DNA from 4 places in the Bacillus nitratireducens genome. Region 1 is predicted to be linked to each of the others. Evidence: predicted binding sites of a transcription regulator. Region 1 holds the regulator's gene; each other region holds the start of a gene.
The links. Region 1 encodes NrdR, which represses ribonucleotide reductase genes. Its sites were predicted from a motif close to AACACNATATATNGTGTT; they were not measured.
Positions count from the first base shown of each region.

Region 2: the regulator NrdR is predicted to act here: its motif matches at 2,573-2,590, upstream of nrdI (class Ib ribonucleoside-diphosphate reductase assembly flavoprotein NrdI).
Region 3: the regulator NrdR is predicted to act here: its motif matches at 1,170-1,187, upstream of Q3V31_RS09385 (anaerobic ribonucleoside triphosphate reductase).
Region 4: the regulator NrdR is predicted to act here: its motif matches at 3,302-3,319, upstream of nrdI (class Ib ribonucleoside-diphosphate reductase assembly flavoprotein NrdI).

Region 1 is NZ_JAUMJO010000003.1:285,767-290,017, forward strand. Features, by position in the region: gene coaE (dephospho-CoA kinase) at 1-277, shown strand, start outside; gene Q3V31_RS13395 (glyceraldehyde-3-phosphate dehydrogenase) at 387-1,415, shown strand; gene speD (adenosylmethionine decarboxylase) at 1,803-2,186, shown strand; gene nrdR (transcriptional regulator NrdR) at 2,383-2,844, shown strand; gene Q3V31_RS13410 (replication initiation and membrane attachment family protein) at 2,998-4,251, shown strand, end outside.
Region 2 is NZ_JAUMJO010000009.1:147,460-151,710, forward strand. Features, by position in the region: gene Q3V31_RS26215 (GNAT family N-acetyltransferase) at 810-1,355, shown strand; gene Q3V31_RS26220 (DinB family protein) at 1,457-1,981, shown strand; gene nrdI (class Ib ribonucleoside-diphosphate reductase assembly flavoprotein NrdI) at 2,640-2,999, shown strand; gene Q3V31_RS26230 (SMODS domain-containing nucleotidyltransferase) at 3,203-4,243, shown strand; gene Q3V31_RS31100 (type II CBASS E2 protein) at 4,230-4,251, shown strand, end outside.
Region 3 is NZ_JAUMJO010000002.1:588,852-593,102, forward strand. Features, by position in the region: gene Q3V31_RS09375 (HesB/YadR/YfhF family protein) at 9-299, opposite strand; gene plsY (glycerol-3-phosphate 1-O-acyltransferase PlsY) at 408-1,004, opposite strand; gene Q3V31_RS09385 (anaerobic ribonucleoside triphosphate reductase) at 1,230-3,086, shown strand; gene nrdG (anaerobic ribonucleoside-triphosphate reductase activating protein) at 3,083-3,535, shown strand; gene Q3V31_RS09395 (response regulator transcription factor) at 3,554-4,231, shown strand.
Region 4 is NZ_JAUMJO010000001.1:859,586-863,836, reverse strand. Features, by position in the region: gene Q3V31_RS04585 (YkvS family protein) at 17-202, opposite strand; gene Q3V31_RS04580 (hypothetical protein) at 459-617, shown strand; gene Q3V31_RS04575 (histidine phosphatase family protein) at 709-1,311, shown strand; gene Q3V31_RS04570 (GNAT family N-acetyltransferase) at 1,371-1,949, opposite strand; gene Q3V31_RS04565 (hypothetical protein) at 2,211-2,405, shown strand; gene Q3V31_RS04560 (hypothetical protein) at 2,574-2,888, shown strand; gene nrdI (class Ib ribonucleoside-diphosphate reductase assembly flavoprotein NrdI) at 3,369-3,728, shown strand; partial or broken gene Q3V31_RS04550 (ribonucleotide reductase N-terminal alpha domain-containing protein) at 3,715-4,251, shown strand, end outside.

The sequences.
Region 1 (4,251 bases):
AGCGGTTGTGTTAGATATCCCTCTTTTGTTTGAAAGTAAATTAACAAATCTCGTTGATCGTATTTTAGTTGTAGCAGTTATGCCGAGTACGCAATTAGAACGTTTAATGAAACGGAATAATTTTTCAGAAGAAGAAGCAACGGCGCGTATTCAGTCTCAAATGCCATTAGAAGAAAAAGTAAAGCGTGCAGATGAAGTGATAAATAATGATGGCACAATTATGGGAACGAAAACACAATTACAGGTAATTTTGAAGAAGTGGAACATTATTAACTAAAAAATTGTGAAATTAATGAAAATGCTTAGTGACATATCTCCTTTTTGTGTTATACTATTATTGGGATTGGAGATAAATAGTATAACGCATTCAAGGGGGATAACATATTATGACTCGTGTGGCAATTAATGGATTTGGACGTATTGGGAGAATGGTATTTCGTCAAGCAATAAAAGAAAGCGCATTCGAAATTGTAGCAATCAATGCAAGCTATCCATCAGAAACGTTAGCACATTTAATTAAATATGATACAGTTCATGGTAAGTTTGACGGAACAGTAGAAGCATTTGAGGATCACTTATTAGTTGATGGGAAAATGATTCGCCTTTTAAACAACCGCGATCCAAAGGAATTGCCTTGGACGGATTTAGGTGTTGAAGTTGTAATTGAAGCAACTGGTAAATTTAACTCGAAAGAAAAAGCAATTCTTCACGTTGAAGCTGGAGCGAAAAAAGTTATTTTAACAGCGCCTGGTAAAAATGAAGATGTAACAATTGTAGTTGGTGTGAACGAAGACCAATTCGATATTACAAAACATACTGTTATTTCAAATGCATCTTGTACAACAAACTGTTTAGCGCCTGTTGTAAAGGTGTTAGATGAGCAGTTCGGAATTGAAAACGGTTTAATGACGACTGTTCATGCTTATACAAATGACCAAAAAAATATTGATAACCCACATAAAGATTTAAGAAGAGCACGTGCTTGCGGACAATCAATTATTCCGACAACGACAGGTGCTGCGAAAGCGCTTGCAAAAGTTCTTCCGCACTTAAACGGCAAACTTCATGGTATGGCACTTCGTGTACCAACACCAAACGTGTCTCTTGTTGACCTAGTAGTAGACGTAAAACGTGATGTAACAGTTGAAGATATTAATGAAGCGTTCAAAACTGTTGCAAACGGTGCATTAAAAGGAATTGTAGAATTTAGTGAAGAGCCTTTAGTGTCTATCGATTTTAATACAAATACACACTCAGCTATTATTGATGGTTTGTCTACAATGGTAATGGGTGATCGTAAAGTGAAAGTACTTGCTTGGTATGATAACGAGTGGGGCTACTCTCGTCGTGTTGTAGATCTTGTAACGTTAGTTGTTGATGAATTAGCGAAACAAAAAAATGTGCAACATATTTAAGTGAACGAGGGAGAGGGCAAGTGAAAATTTGCCCTCTCTTTTTAATTTTTTCTGAAAAGGAAAAAAATTATATGAGTATATTTTGGAAAGTGGACATACCACGAAACGTTGGGATTACTGTATTCGTGAATCATTAATTTTTTTTAGGGAAAAGTAAAGAGGAAAATATGACAGAAAATCGAAAAAACTGTTGTTGCAAAATGAAAATAAACAAAGTATACTAACACTCGTAAACTTAAGAGCTGAGGTACGTAGTCACTACTTAAAGGGTTAGGACCTCTCTGGACTAACTTTCCCCCGTGGTAGTGGAGCAAGCCAAATTGCAAATTAGTTTTCAATTCGAACAGTTAGAATAAATTTACAAGGGGGAACTGTAGAATGGATACTATGGATACGATGGGTCGTCACGTGATCGCTGAACTTTGGGATTGCGATTTCGACAAGCTTAATGACATGCCGTATATTGAACAATTATTTGTGGATGCAGCACTAAGAGCTGGTGCTGAAGTACGTGAGGTTGCTTTTCATAAATTTGCACCACAAGGTGTAAGTGGAGTAGTAATTATCTCGGAATCACATTTAACAATTCATAGCTTTCCGGAGCACGGTTACGCAAGTATTGATGTTTATACTTGTGGGGATCGTATTGATCCAAATGTTGCTGCAGAATATATTGCAGAAGGTTTAAACGCGAAAACGCGTGAGAGCATCGAGCTTCCTCGAGGCACTGGTAGCTTCGAGATTAAGCAGAGAGAAACAAAAGCTCTTTAAAAAAGAACATAATTGATTTAAAATGTAAAGAGGTGTATAATGCACCTCTTTTTTAGTTTATATAAAATAGGATCATGATATGTAATAACTTAGAGTGGTCAGTATATAAGAATGAGTTATATAATATTGTATATATATTTTCACATGTAGGTGAGTAGCGAAAAAATAAAGATTATATTGTAAAGGAGTGAATGAATTGCGTTGTCCATCCTGTTTTCATAATGGCACAAGAGTGTTAGATTCGCGTCCGGTAGACGAGGGACGCTCTATTCGAAGAAGAAGAGAGTGTGAAAGTTGTTTAAGTCGCTTTACAACATTTGAAAGAGTAGAAGAATCACCTCTTATCGTTGTTAAAAAAGAAGGAACACGAGAAGAGTTTAATAAAGAGAAGATTTTACGCGGTTTAATTAAAGCGTGTGAAAAAAGACCTGTATCTTTAAGGCAGTTAGAGGAAGTGACACAAAGTGTGGAGCGTGAACTTCGTAACTTAGGTATATCGGAAGTGAAAAGTGATATGATTGGTGAAATTGTTATGGAAGAACTTCGTGATATTGATGATGTTGCTTACGTACGTTTTGCTTCTGTGTATCGTCAATTTAAAGATTTAAATGTATTTATTGAAGAATTAAAAGATATACTGCAAAAAGAGAGAGAGTAGAAGGTGTAGTATATTCTCTTTATATACTGTAAGTAAATGAGATAAGAGAGCTAGAAGCGGAAGCTAATAGCTCTTTTTCGCTAAGGAATTATATAATAAAGATAGAACGAGTGAAATATAGGTTAGATTGGATGAGAGAAAGGAAAAGCAAGAATGGAAAAACAGTCATGGATGGAGCTATTGCCGATTGATCGTTATAAGGTAAGTGCGAAAGGGTTGTTACATAATTACGACCGGAAAGTTTTAACAATGTTGTATCAGCCATTAATAGGTAGTAGAGCTTTTAGCTTATACATGACGCTATGGGGAGAGTTAGAGCAAGATCGTGTATTTGGAAAAGAGAATACACATCACTCCCTTATGGTGACCATGCAAATGCAACTTCCTGAAATATATGAGGAACGAGTAAAGTTAGAGGCGATTGGGCTTTTAAATGTATATATTAAAAAAGAAAAAGATATTCGAATGTTTATATATGAGTTGCAACCACCGTTATCTCCGAAGCAGTTTTTTGATGATATTGTTTTAAGTATCTTTTTATACAATCGATTGAGTCGGACAAAATATAACCAAGTAAAGCAATATTTTTTAGAAGAAGAATTCGATTTTGCTTCTTATGAAAATGTTACGCGCTCCTTCAACGATGTATTTGATTCATTTAACCCGGGTCAGTTTGAGCATGCGCAAGAAGAACTTCGTATCCCGAAAACGACAATTATGCCAAGTAACGAGAAGGGGGATGCTCCGAAAGTTTGGAATGATTTCTTTGATTTCTCTTTATTTGTGGAGGGATTATCAGCGCTTGTTCCTAAAAAGGCAATTACAGATCAAGTACGAGAATGTGTCATTACACTCGCTTATGTGTATGGTGTGGATGTGTTATCAATGCAAAATATCGTTCTTGGTACGGTGACAGAGGTGCAAACAATTGATATCGAAAGACTTCGAAAAGGAGCTCGTGATTGGTATCAATTTGAAAATGGGCAAGCTTTACCTATATTAAGTGAAAGAGTGCAACCTCATGCTGCGCGTACGATGAAAGAGAAAGAGCCATCTACGCAAGAAGAAATGCTGATGAAGCAGTTAGAGGAAATATCGCCAAAACAACTATTGAAAGAAATTTCGGGCGGTGCAGAAGCAACGAAAGCAGACTTGCAAATTGTTGAGGATGTAATGATAAATCAAAAGTTAACGCCGGGGGTTGTGAATGTACTTATTTATTATGTTATGCTACGCTCAGATATGAAACTTGCGAAAACGTATGTTGAGAAGATTGCTGGACATTGGGCACGAAAAAAGGTCGGTACAGTAGCTGAAGCGATGGCGTTAGCGAAAGAAGAAAACCGTCAATATCAAGAGTGGGCTGAGACGAAGAAAAAAGGTCGTACGGCGAAGAAAACAGTGCGA
Region 2 (4,251 bases), on a different contig from region 1:
CAAGAATTAGACCCCTGATAACGGATTTTATGTAAATAAGCTGTCCATATGGACAGCTTATTGTATTTTTTGCTTAGCGTATATTTTCTTTACAATGTGGGTGGTACGCCTTTACTAAGTTGTTCTTTCCTGTTGCAGAATCCTTGTCTTGTTATAAGGATTCTCTTGTCAGTGGTTTGCGTCTATTTAAGAATTATATGTATCGATAACATGAAATTCATTTTCTTATAGTTAATTAATCCTAAATATAAAAATAGGTCTTTCTATAAGAATGCTATATTCTTCTCTATTTACCTATACTTATAATTTTACTAATTTATTATGATGTAGATATTAATTTAAAGTTATTTATACAAAACAACAAAATGGATTTTTTAGGTAGAGAAAATGATATACCATTCTGCTTTCTTAATTCACATAATTTTCAAAATTAAAATCTATGGATGTTAATTTTTGTTATATAATAAACTTGTCAAAGCATTACCCCTGTAGTTTCTATGATGATAGTTTGTTTGTCCCGTATATTCACCTGAAACTAAAAAGAACTTGTAGGATTCCTACGAGTTCTTTTTGTTCTTCGGATTGACGGATAGTAAATGTTATTAGGGATACCGCTAACATTTCGGAAAAAAACTACGATAAGAGCATGCAAGATTATATACAGTTTTTCGGCTAATCCAGTAACAAACGAGAACCTTAAAACTCACGCCAGGATAGGAATGTATAAAATGATGTATAGAATAATACAAAAGGAATTTATAAGATTTGACGAGAATAAAGTTGTATTAAAAGGATATCGGAGGTTTTTTATGAAACTAGTAGGACAGCAAATATATCTTCGACTTTACAAAATTTCTGACGCGAGCGAGTTAGCTAACTTACATACTAGAAATCGCGAATTTTTTCAACGAGTTTGTCCATTACTCCCAAAAGTCTTTTATACAGAAGAACATCAAAAAATAAGAATTGAACGGGCATTAAAAAAGAAAGATAAAGGCCAAGTATACGCTTTTGGAATCTTTTTAAAAGCAACTGATGAACTTATTGGAGACATTTCATTAACTCAAATTGCTAGAGGTCCTGTCCAAAGCTGTTATACGGGATTTACCTTAGATAGGGAGCATAATTCAAGGGGCTATACAACAGAGGCTCTTCAACTTGTTGTAGACTTTGCTTTTAGAGAATTAAAACTACATAGAATTGAAGCAGGAGCTATGCCTGACAATATAGCATCTATTCGTGTATTAGAAAAAGTAGGGTTTAAAAAAGAAGGTATAGCTAAAGAAAATGTAAAGATTAATGGCAAATGGACAGATCATCAAATATTAGCTATCATCAACAGTTTGGATGTATAAGCTCAGTTCACTTCCAATAATGAGACGTTATGTTAACTCTACATGTATAGGATATACAACATAAATTTATGGTAAAATCTTGTTAAAAAGGGGAAATAATCATGTTAATGGATTTAGAAATGGATAAAGAAATGCATCCAACAGTTGCTCTTTTATATGCAACAGTTAAGGATACATACAAAAGATTAAATATATTAGTATCAGATATAACACAAGAAGAACTGGATTATAAAGGACCATCTGAAAATCTAAACAGTATAGGTCAATTATTAAAACACTTATCAGTAGTAGATTTACACTGGGTATATCGATTAAAGAATGAACCTATACCTACAAATATCCAATTAGATTATGGTCCAATGATTAATCCAAATGGAAAACTTCCTTCAGTAAATAATGTATCTATTAATGAATTAATAAAAGCATATGATAGAGTGCAAGAGATGTTTCATTTAGAATGTACAAGGTTATCTGAAGATGATTTAAATCAAGTTGTTTCATACGAAAATGGAAAACAGGCAACAATTAGATGGGGAATATGGCATATAGCTGATCATAATCGTTATCATCAAGCTCACATTAGCTTGCTAAAAAAAATATATAGGGAAAAACAAGAGAATATTTAACTTCCGACAACGAATTTTACGTTAACTAGCCTTTTTTTCAGGGGCTAGTTTTTTTGCTTAGCGTGTTTTTTTCCGAAATGCTGGCGGTACCCCTTGTAGCTCTTGTATACACGATAATTGATAAAGAAGAGAATTTACATTATATATTTGTAAAAGGTATTTTTCGTGTTGAACACCCTGAATAAACTTTTCATACATAAATTGAAACTCCATAATAATAATCTTTTTCTATAATAGTTATCTTTTAGTACGTAACGAGCAACGAAAGTATATGTATAATATTTAATAAGGTTAAATTGATAAATGTAATCGTTTGTTAGAACAGATTATCACTTCATGTCTGTTCTTTTTTGCGTGATGCTGGAGAAATATATCCCTCCAGCATTTACTGTTTTATGACAATAAATATTGTTAATTTTTTTAAAATGAGGTTAAATGCGTTGACCACTTTTTTGAAAAGCACTTTATTGACATGAGTTTTAGAATGTTGTTTCATAGTCTTTGTATTAAAAAAAACGACGATTATGTCGAAAAGTAAAAGTTAAAAAATAAAGATTATATACATATATCTTGTGTCTTATTTTGAAACGTAATACAATATATAGAGAAAACAAGAAACGACATACAGAGAATATAGATTGGAGAGGGAGGGTCGGAAATGTTAGTTGCATATGATTCTATGACAGGAAACGTGAAGCGTTTCATCCACAAATTAAATATGCCGGCCGTTCAAATTGATGAAGCTCTAGTATTAGATGAAGACTTTATTCTTATTACGTATACAACAGGTTTTGGCAATGTACCAGAACGTGTTTTAGACTTTTTAGAGCGCAATTATGAAAAATTAAAAGGCGTATCTGCAAGCGGCAATCGTAACTGGGGAGACATGTTCGGTGCAAGTGCTGACAAAATTTCTGCTAAATATGAAGTGCCTATTGTATCAAAATTTGAGTTATCTGGAACAAATAACGATGTAGAATATTTTAAGGAAAGTGTGCGGGAGATTGCGACACATTGAACTGAATAATGAAATCACGCAAATATTACGTATACAACAGATTTTGGCAATGTACCAGAACGTGTTTTAGACTTTTTAGAGCGCAATTATGAAATTTTATGAATTTGCACACTAAAAAGTCTAAATCCTTATCAAGATGGACTGGTATTACGTAAAGAACAAAATATTGCTGAAATATATTATAAAAAAAGGAGGACTAACATTTGAAATTAACATCATATTTCAAACTATTTATTAGTAATTTAAGTTTAAACAAAGGCCGAAAAGAAAGAATAAATAGCGCTTTAGTAACATGGGAAGAACTTTTAAGTACAGATGAAGAACTTAGTGAAAAATTCAAAGATTTTTATTCACAGGGTTCCTATGCTACCAAGACAGCTATTCGTCCATCTGATGATGGTGAATTTGATGTAGATGTTATTCTTCTATTAGATGTGAAAAAGGATGATTCAAAAGAATTTTTCAACTGGGTTGTTGAACGTGTAAAAACTAAAAAAGCATATGAAGACAAAATCAAAACAAAAGATCGGTGCATTCAAATTAATTATGCTGGAGATTTTCATGTTGATATTGTTCCCGCTCGAACAACTTATGGTGATTCCATTCTAATTCCTTCTAAAAAAGAAGATGACTGGGTAAAAACTAATCCAGCAGGCTTTAAAAAATGGTGTGACAAAAAACACATCAAACATGATGAAAAATTCCGCTCTACAGTCAAAATACTAAAGTATTGGCGTGACCAAAATGTCAGTAGTAGTACAGCACCAAAATCCATTTTACTTACAACATTAATTGGACATTATATGATCGCAAAAAGCTCTTATGCTGAAACACTTGTAGAAACAACGAAAAATATGGTGATTAAGTTAAATGCATTAATTGAAGATAAAGAAGACGATGAAGTAATTCAAATATGCAATCCTTCTTTAGAAGACGAGAATCTGGCTAGGGATTGGACTGTTAATAAATGTCGCATTTTTAAGAATAAATTAGACAAATTACACCAACAAAGTCTTGAGGCCCTTGAAGAGTCAAATAAGGAAGCTAGTATTATAAAATGGCAAGAGATTTTCGGTGCTAAAAAATTCCCGTCAGAACTTCCAGAAGCTGCGAAAATGGCATCTGCAGTAGCGGCAGGCTCTGTGTTTGTTAATAGTGATGGTATACTGAATCAAAACAACCAAGGATCAGTAATCAAAGAGCATCGTTTCTTTGGTGTAAATGCGGATCATGAAAAAATTTAGAAAGCGAT
Region 3 (4,251 bases), on a different contig from region 1:
ACGCTTTTTTATTTTTCATAATTAAATTGAGGGAAATCATCACCGTCGTTAAATGTAACAGATAAATTATGTCCATCGAAGAACCACTCATCATCGCCTTCAATAAAGAAGTTAATACCTTCTTCTTGAGTTTGAACAGCAGGGTGCGCAGGGTCATCTTTACGAATACCTAAAGAAAGTCCTTTTTGCACAGTACTGCAACCGCCGTATTGTACGAAAAGGCGTAGTGTTTCACCCGATTGTAAGTTTAATTCGTTTTTATACCATTGTGCTGCTTCTTTTGTTACGGAAAGATTCATGTACAGTTCCTCCAAATTATGTTGCTTTTTCTTTAGTATAAAAAATAACGCAAAAAGACGCTATTAATATGCTTCACGTTTTCTTTTTGCGTTATGTGGGTTACGATCTTATTTTTGCTTTTTTGAAAAGTTTGCTTTCGGTTCAGTTTTATTTATAATTCGTCCGATATTTGCACGGTGTTTATAAATAACCATACCTGCTAATAAACACATCGCAATAATGAAGATTTTATCCCCGCTAACAATGGATGCGATAACAGCAACGACAGCTGTTACCATAGAAGAAAGTGATACGTATCTTGTTGTAAATAAAAGGCTGAAAAAGACAACAGCTAATATTGCAAAAACAACTGGTGAATAGCATAATAGCACCCCAGCAGAAGTTGCAACTGCTTTCCCCCCGCGGAATTTCGCAAAGATTGGATATACATGTCCAAGAACAGCTGCTAATCCAAACCATAGTGGGTGAACATCTAATCCGAAAATAATCGGTAGACTTGTTGCTAATGTACCTTTTAAAATGTCAGCAATTGTAACGATGAAACCTGCTTTTTTCCCTAGTGTACGGAATGTATTTGTTCCGCCTAAATTACCGCTTCCATGCTCACGAATGTCAATTCCATAGCCGATTTTTCCAACGACTAATGCAAACGGAATCGAGCCAAGTAAGTAGGCAACGATAAATAAAAGATATGTAATAACCATGAGTTCAGTCTCCTTTATACAAATGTGTTGATAAAGGGTAAAAAGAGTTTTTCCCGTATATTGTACCATACATTTGTAAAGAGCACATTTCTTTTTTACAAATGAAAAAGTCATTAATTTTTTAAAAAAATTTCACAGGAATGTTACATTTTTCACAAATACACTAGAACTATATGTTGTATGATTTTAATCAAAAGACAACAACATGTTGGTGGGGGGTTATGAATGTTGAAACAAAATGTACGTGGAGAAGAATTAATGAAAGTATTTGAGACAATTATACACGGTAATGAACAAGATTTAATGCAGGAAAATGCAAATGTAGATGGCCGATCTCCAATGGGAGTGATGGGAACGTTCGCATCTGAAAGCGCAAAGTATTATGCTGTAGCAAATTTACTATCAGATCAAGTGAAAAAAGCGATAGATCAAAATATATTATATCCACATGATTTGGATTTTTATGCAACAGGAACGACGACTTGTTCGCAAATTCCTTTAGCACAAATGCTTGCTACCGGTTTTCATACTGGACATGGACATATGAGACAACCGCAAGACATTAAAAGTGCGTTGGCGCTTTCTTCAATTATTTTTCAAGCAAATCAAAACATGCAGCATGGTGGTCAATCGTTTGCACTCTTTGATATTGATTTAGCTCCATATGTGAGAAAAACAGTAGCGAGACATAAGAAACGATTACAGTCATATCCGCTTACGAAAGAACAAATAGAAGAATTTGCATGGAAAGAAACAGAAAATGATACGTATCAGGCGTGTGAAGCTTTCATTCATAATTCAAATAGTATGCACAGTAGGGGCGGGGGACAAGTACCGTTTATTTCTATAAATTATGGAACAGACACATCAAAAGAGGGACGGTTATTAGTTAGACAGCTTTTAAAAGCGACACAGGCTGGTCTTGGTAAAGGGGAAACACCGATTTTTCCTATTCAAATTTTCAAAATGAAAAAAGGTGTGAACTTTGAAGAGTGTGATCCGAACTATGATTTATTTGAATTAGCGTTAGAGACAACGGCTGAACGATTATTCCCTAACTTTTCATTTTTAGATGCGCCATTTAATGCAGTGCATTATGATGGAAGACCGGAAAGTGAAGTATGTTACATGGGATGCCGTACCCGTGTTATGTCTAACATACATGGAGAAGAAACAGCGATTGGAAGAGGGAATTTATCATTTACGTCTATAAACTTAGTAAAATTAGCGTTAATTAGTGGTTCAAAAGAAGCGTTCTTTGAAGCGTTAAATTATTATTTAGATTTAGGAATTACGCAATTATTAGAGAGATTTGAGTATCAATGTACGAAGCGAGCGAGAGATTTTCGATTTTTATATTCACAAGGTGTATGGCGCGGTGGAGAAAAGTTACAGCCTGAAGATTCTGTAGCATCCATTTTAAAACAAGGGACGTTAAGTCTTGGTTTTATCGGTCTTGCGGAATGTTTAGTAGCTTTAACAGGAAAGCATCATGGAGAAGATGCAGAATCATGGAAACTCGGGTATGAAATCATTTCCTTTATGAGAGATAGAATGGATAAAGCGACAGAAGAACATGAACTGAATTTCTCAGTAATTGCAACTCCTGCCGAAGGCTTATCAGGGAAGTTTGTGAAAAAAGATAGGGAGAAATTTGGTGTGATTAGCGGTATAACGAACCATAATTATTATACGAATTCATTCCATATCCCAGTTTACTATAACATTCAAGCGATAAATAAAATTCGTTTAGAAGGACCTTTCCATGCCCTATGTAACGGGGGACATATTACGTATATTGAACTAGACGGAGCAGCTATGCATAACAAAAAGGCATTAAAGCAAATTGTGCAAGCGATGGCAGAGAATGGCGTTGGATACGGTTCAATTAATCATCCAGTTGATCGTTGTAAGTGCTGTAGTTATCACGGAGTTATTGAGAATGAATGTCCAAGCTGTGGAAATGAAGATGAGGCTAATATAGAAAGAATTCGCCGTATAACGGGCTATCTTGTAGGAGATATGTCGAAATGGAATAGTGCGAAACGTAGTGAAGAGATGGATCGGGTGAAGCATAAATGAAAGTTATGAACATCATTCATGATAGTGTAGTAGATGGAGAAGGATTGCGGACAGTCGTGTTTTTTGCGGGCTGTCCGCATCGTTGTTTTGGGTGTCATAATCCGGCATCTTGGAATGTTTGCAACGGAACTGAAATGACAGTAGAAGAAATTGTGAAAGAGATTGCAAGTAATCCATTAACTGATGTAACATTTTCAGGTGGAGATCCATTCTTCCAAGCTGCTGAAGTGAAAAAAGTAGCAAAAGCTGTGAAAGATTTGAAAAAAAGTCTATGGATGTATACAGGTTATACGTTAGAAGAGATACAGAGTTCTCAAAATAATGATATGATAGAGTTGTTACATTATGGGGATGTTTTAGTCGATGGAAGATTTGAAATCGAGAAAAAAGATTTAACACTTCCATTTCGCGGAAGCTCCAATCAACGTATTATTCGATTGAAAGAGTAAAAAGGCGGGATAGATTATATGAATAAAACAGTATTACTTGTTGAAGATGAAAGAAGATTACGTGAAATCGTTAGCGATTATTTTCGTAATGAAGGCTTTGAAGTAATCGAAGCAGAAGACGGAAAAAAAGCGTTAGAATTATTTGCAGAGCATGAAATTGATTTAATTATGTTAGATATTATGTTACCAGAAATAGATGGATGGTCTGTTTGTAGACGAATTAGAAAAGAATCAGCAGTACCAATTATTATGCTAACAGCACGTTCAGATGAGGATGATACATTACTAGGGTTCGAATTAGGTGCAGATGAGTATGTAACAAAACCTTTTAGTCCAAAAGTGTTAGTAGCTCGAGCAAAGACATTATTGAAACGTGCGGATGGTGCGGTAGGTGTAACTGAAGAAAATGCTATGTCTTTAGCTGGAATAGAAGTGAATCGACTATCTAGAACCGTTTTAGTCGATGGAGAAGAAATTATATTGACACATAAGGAATTTGAACTTCTTGTTTATTTAATGGAGAACAAAGGAATTGTGTTGTCACGTCAACATTTATTAGATCAGTTATGGGGATATGATTACTACGGTGATGACCGAACGGTGGATACTCATATTAAAAAACTACGAAATAAACTAGGAGATAAAGCGAAGCATATCGGTACTGTTATTCGAGTTGGTTATAAGTTTGAAGAATAACCTTTAAGTTACTATGCACT
Region 4 (4,251 bases), on a different contig from region 1:
CTTTCTTTCTATTATATTATGCATGTTGATTAATGACAGTATAGTTTTTATGGCTTACAACTGTAAGAGGTTCCATATCTAGTTCTCTAAAATTCTCCATAATTGTTAAATCAACAATAACAGAATTTTGATTTACTTTTTGAACACGGCCTTGCATTCCACCTTTAAATTCAATGATATCTCCAGTTTCTGCGATCTGCATAAGCAACTCTCCTTGTTACAGTTTTCCCCAAAAAAGAATAATTTGGGCTTTTTTTATTTCCTCTTATTTTGAACTATATTTACCAATTTGTAAATGTTTCCAAAGTAAAAATTCAAAAAATATTCACTTTTTGTAAGAAAATATGTGAAAAAATATTGTTAGGAGAGGAATGATGAAAATGCATACATCTTTATATGGGGGTATAATAAAAAGGATACAATGACCTACTAAGGTGGGAGAAATTAGGGGCGGTAAAATGATGTTTGAAATTGTGGGGAGCTTTATAGCGATTTTATTATTTTTATTTTCTTATATACAGTTGAAGAAAATGCGTCAACATGAAACAACTACATATTTTGATGGACTGGATGGTGTGCATGCATCGATAACGCATGATAGTAGTGGGGATATGTAATGATATATAACTTTCTTTTTATGCATGGTATGATGGCAATAAGAAATAGTACATAATATAGTTCGTAAGTGATGAATGGGGAGTGGAAAGAATGCGAATTTCTTTTATTCGTCATGGTCGTTTGGACAGTACTATAGAGCCAATGACAATTATTTCATTTCGTGAATGGATGAAGCAATATGATTTAGGAACTATGGTAAAAGAAGTTCATATACCGATTGAAACAATTGAGGCGATTACAACAGCGAAATTGGTCGTAACGAGTAATCAGAGGCGCGCTGTGCAATCAGCAACCGAATTAACGGATTCTTTATCTTTTGTGCAAAATCCTCTTTTTAGGGAAGCTGAAATTCCGACAGGTTTTTATGCTCCAAAATGGTTGAAATGTAAACCTAATGTATGGATGTTTATTGGACGTACACTATGGATAGCTGCTTATAGTAAGGATGTTGAGTCTTATAAGGAAGTACGAGAAAGAGCAAGGAAAGCTGCTAATATGTTACACCGCTATGCGCTCGTACACGGACATATTGCTCTTGTAGGTCATAGTTATTTTAATGTGATGATTGGGACTGAACTGAGGGCAATGGGGTGGTCAGGTTCGCCTATTTTCCATAGGAAGCCATGGGGATGTACAACGTATACATTTCGTGAGGCGATGAATGGAAATGTATTAAATACGAATTTAACATAAAAGAGGCTGTCCCTTGGGCAGCCTCTCTCTTTACATAACAAGCAAAAAGAATTGTCCTTTTAAGATATAGAAACTAATGACCGTAATGGTTTTATTAGATGGGCATACGGTTCACCAACGAGCATAACGATGTTATCTTTTTTGTAACCAAGTTTTTCATATAGTAAAAAAGCGCGTTTGTTTTCTAAATTAACAAGTAAGGCGATTTTTTCATGACCTTTTTCAGTTGCATGAAGTTCAGCTGCATCGATTAATTTAGAGCCAATGCCACGTCCACTGTACATATTTGAAACTGACAACGTGTCAATATAGTACTCATCAAGTTCAGCTTCTTTTTCTAACGTAATGGATTCGTCGTCATGTAGTTCTCTTAAGTGGTGTACGATTGGTGCATCAAGTTGTTCAGCGTCACTACCGTGATAACCGACAATAACCCCAACTACCTTTCCATCTTGTTCAGCCACTAAACAGTTTTCATAGCTCAATCGATTATTTTCTTTTGCGAACCATGTTTCAAGTCCTAGTATCACTTTTGCTTCAACTGTGCTACCTGTGATTTTTTCAGCAATTTCGTGCAGAGCGTTATACAGTAAAGGTGCTACTCCTATCGCATCTGTCTTTTTTGCTTTCCGAATCATAGTATCCCTCCTAGTTCTATGCATATATTGTAGCATAAAATAAAATAACAAACAGTGGATTGGAACTTTGTTATACAGAGCGTCAAAAAGTTTGATATAGAGAAGTAGCTATGTTAGTATATGATATTTAGTACGAATATAATAAAGTGATATAGCTATAAAAATAATGGAAGTGAATTAAATAATAGTAACGGGATAATTTTACCGTTGTCGACCTATAGAAGATGCGATAAAATAAACTATTGCAGAGAGGTGAAATACATGGATAAACAATTAGCAAATGCAATTTTGGATCAGCTGAAAAATGGTGAAATAAAGGAGTATGTTGCGACAAAAGATGTATTTTATACGTTCAGGGAAGTTGTTGTAAGTCGAGAAGATTTTAAACATATTATCGGGAACGCACAGCGCGGTGGACAGGTAATTTATACATATTCAGAAACACCACGTTCATAAAGTGAAACTTTAACAGTGGGGGCATCCCCACTGATTATTAGTTGAACCAATCGGGCATTTACGGGCAGTTATCTCCCACCTAACTTCTTTGAATTCACTGAATTTTGGGGTGGGGGTCCTACTGCCCGCAAATAGCGGGATAAATAGAAGATAAAGGAGAGGAGAATTATGGGAGATTTTAAACAAGGCATATTACCACATTGGGATTATATGTGGAAAGATAGAGCTGGGAATAGGTTTATGGGAATGGTTATGTATCCAGAGAAACGAAAATGTTCAGCAAAAATGCTTCAGAAAATAAAAAGAGCATATGAAGAAGCTGTAGAAATTAAAGTAACTGTACAAGTCCAACATACATATCAGTACGTAGAAGGAATGATCGTATACTTTGATGAAGAAGCTCCTGTATGTACAATGCTCGATAAAGATGAGAATCCACATCATATATTTATAAAAGATATTTTGCGTATTGAGCACCTGTAATAATTTTTTTCATAAATAAAATTGAAGTTCCATAATAATAATCTTTTTCTATAATAGTTATCTTTTAGTATGTAACGAGGAACGAAAGAGTATGTATAATATTTAATAAAGTAAAATTGATAAATGTAATCGTTTTTTAGAACAGATTATCGTTTAATGTCTGTTCTTTTTTGCGTGATGCTGGAGAAATATAATCCTCCAGCATTTACTGTTTTATGACAAAAAATATTGTTAACTTTTTTAAAATGAGGTTAAATGCGTTGACAACTTTTTTGAAAAGCACTTTATTGACATGAGTTTTAGAATGTTGTTTCATAGTCTTTGTATTGAAAAAAAACGATGATCATGTCGAAAAGTAAAAGTTAAAAAAATAAAGATTTTATACATATATCTTGTGTCTTATTTTGAAACGTAATACAATATATAGAGAAAACAAGAAACGACATACAGAGAATATATATTGGAGAGGGAGGGTCGGAAATGTTAGTTGCATATGATTCTATGACAGGAAACGTGAAGCGTTTCATCCACAAATTAAATATGCCGGCCGTTCAAATTGATGAAGCTCTAGTATTAGATGAAGACTTTATTCTTATTACGTATACAACAGGTTTTGGCAATGTACCGGAACGTGTTTTAGACTTTTTAGAACGCAATAATGAAAAATTAAAAGGCGTATCTGCAAGCGGCAATCGTAATTGGGGAGACATGTTCGGTGCAAGTGCTGACAAAATTTCTACTAAATATGAAGTGCCTATTGTATCAAAATTTGAGTTATCTGGAACAAATAATGATGTAGAATATTTTAAAGAAAGGGTGCGGGAGATTGCGACACATTGAACTGAATAATGAAATCACGCAAATGCAGGACGGTTTTTATCAGCTTCATAAAGATAAAGAGGCGTTAGAAGTCTTTATGGAAGAAGCTAGAGAGAATACCGTTCCTTTTAATAGCGTGGCAGAGCGAATGGAGTATATGAAAGAACACGATTACTATTACAACGTTCTGGACGAGTATAGCTTGGAGGAAGTAGAGGGAGTATATAACATCGCTTATGGTGAAAACTTCGAGTTCCAATCTTATATGGCAGCATCTAAGTTCTATAAAGATTATGCGTTAAAAACGAATGATCAAAAACAATACTTAGAAAGCTATGAAGATCGTGTAGCAATTGTGTCATTATACTTAGGACGCGGTGATGTTGCGAAGGCAAACCACTTCGCAAGCATGATTGTAAAACAAAACTACCAACCAGCGACACCAACCTTTTTAAATGCGGGAAGAAGCAGAAGAGGAGAAATGGTGTCTTGTTTCTTGTTAGAGATGGACGATAGCTTAAATTCAATTGGCTTTAACATTAAT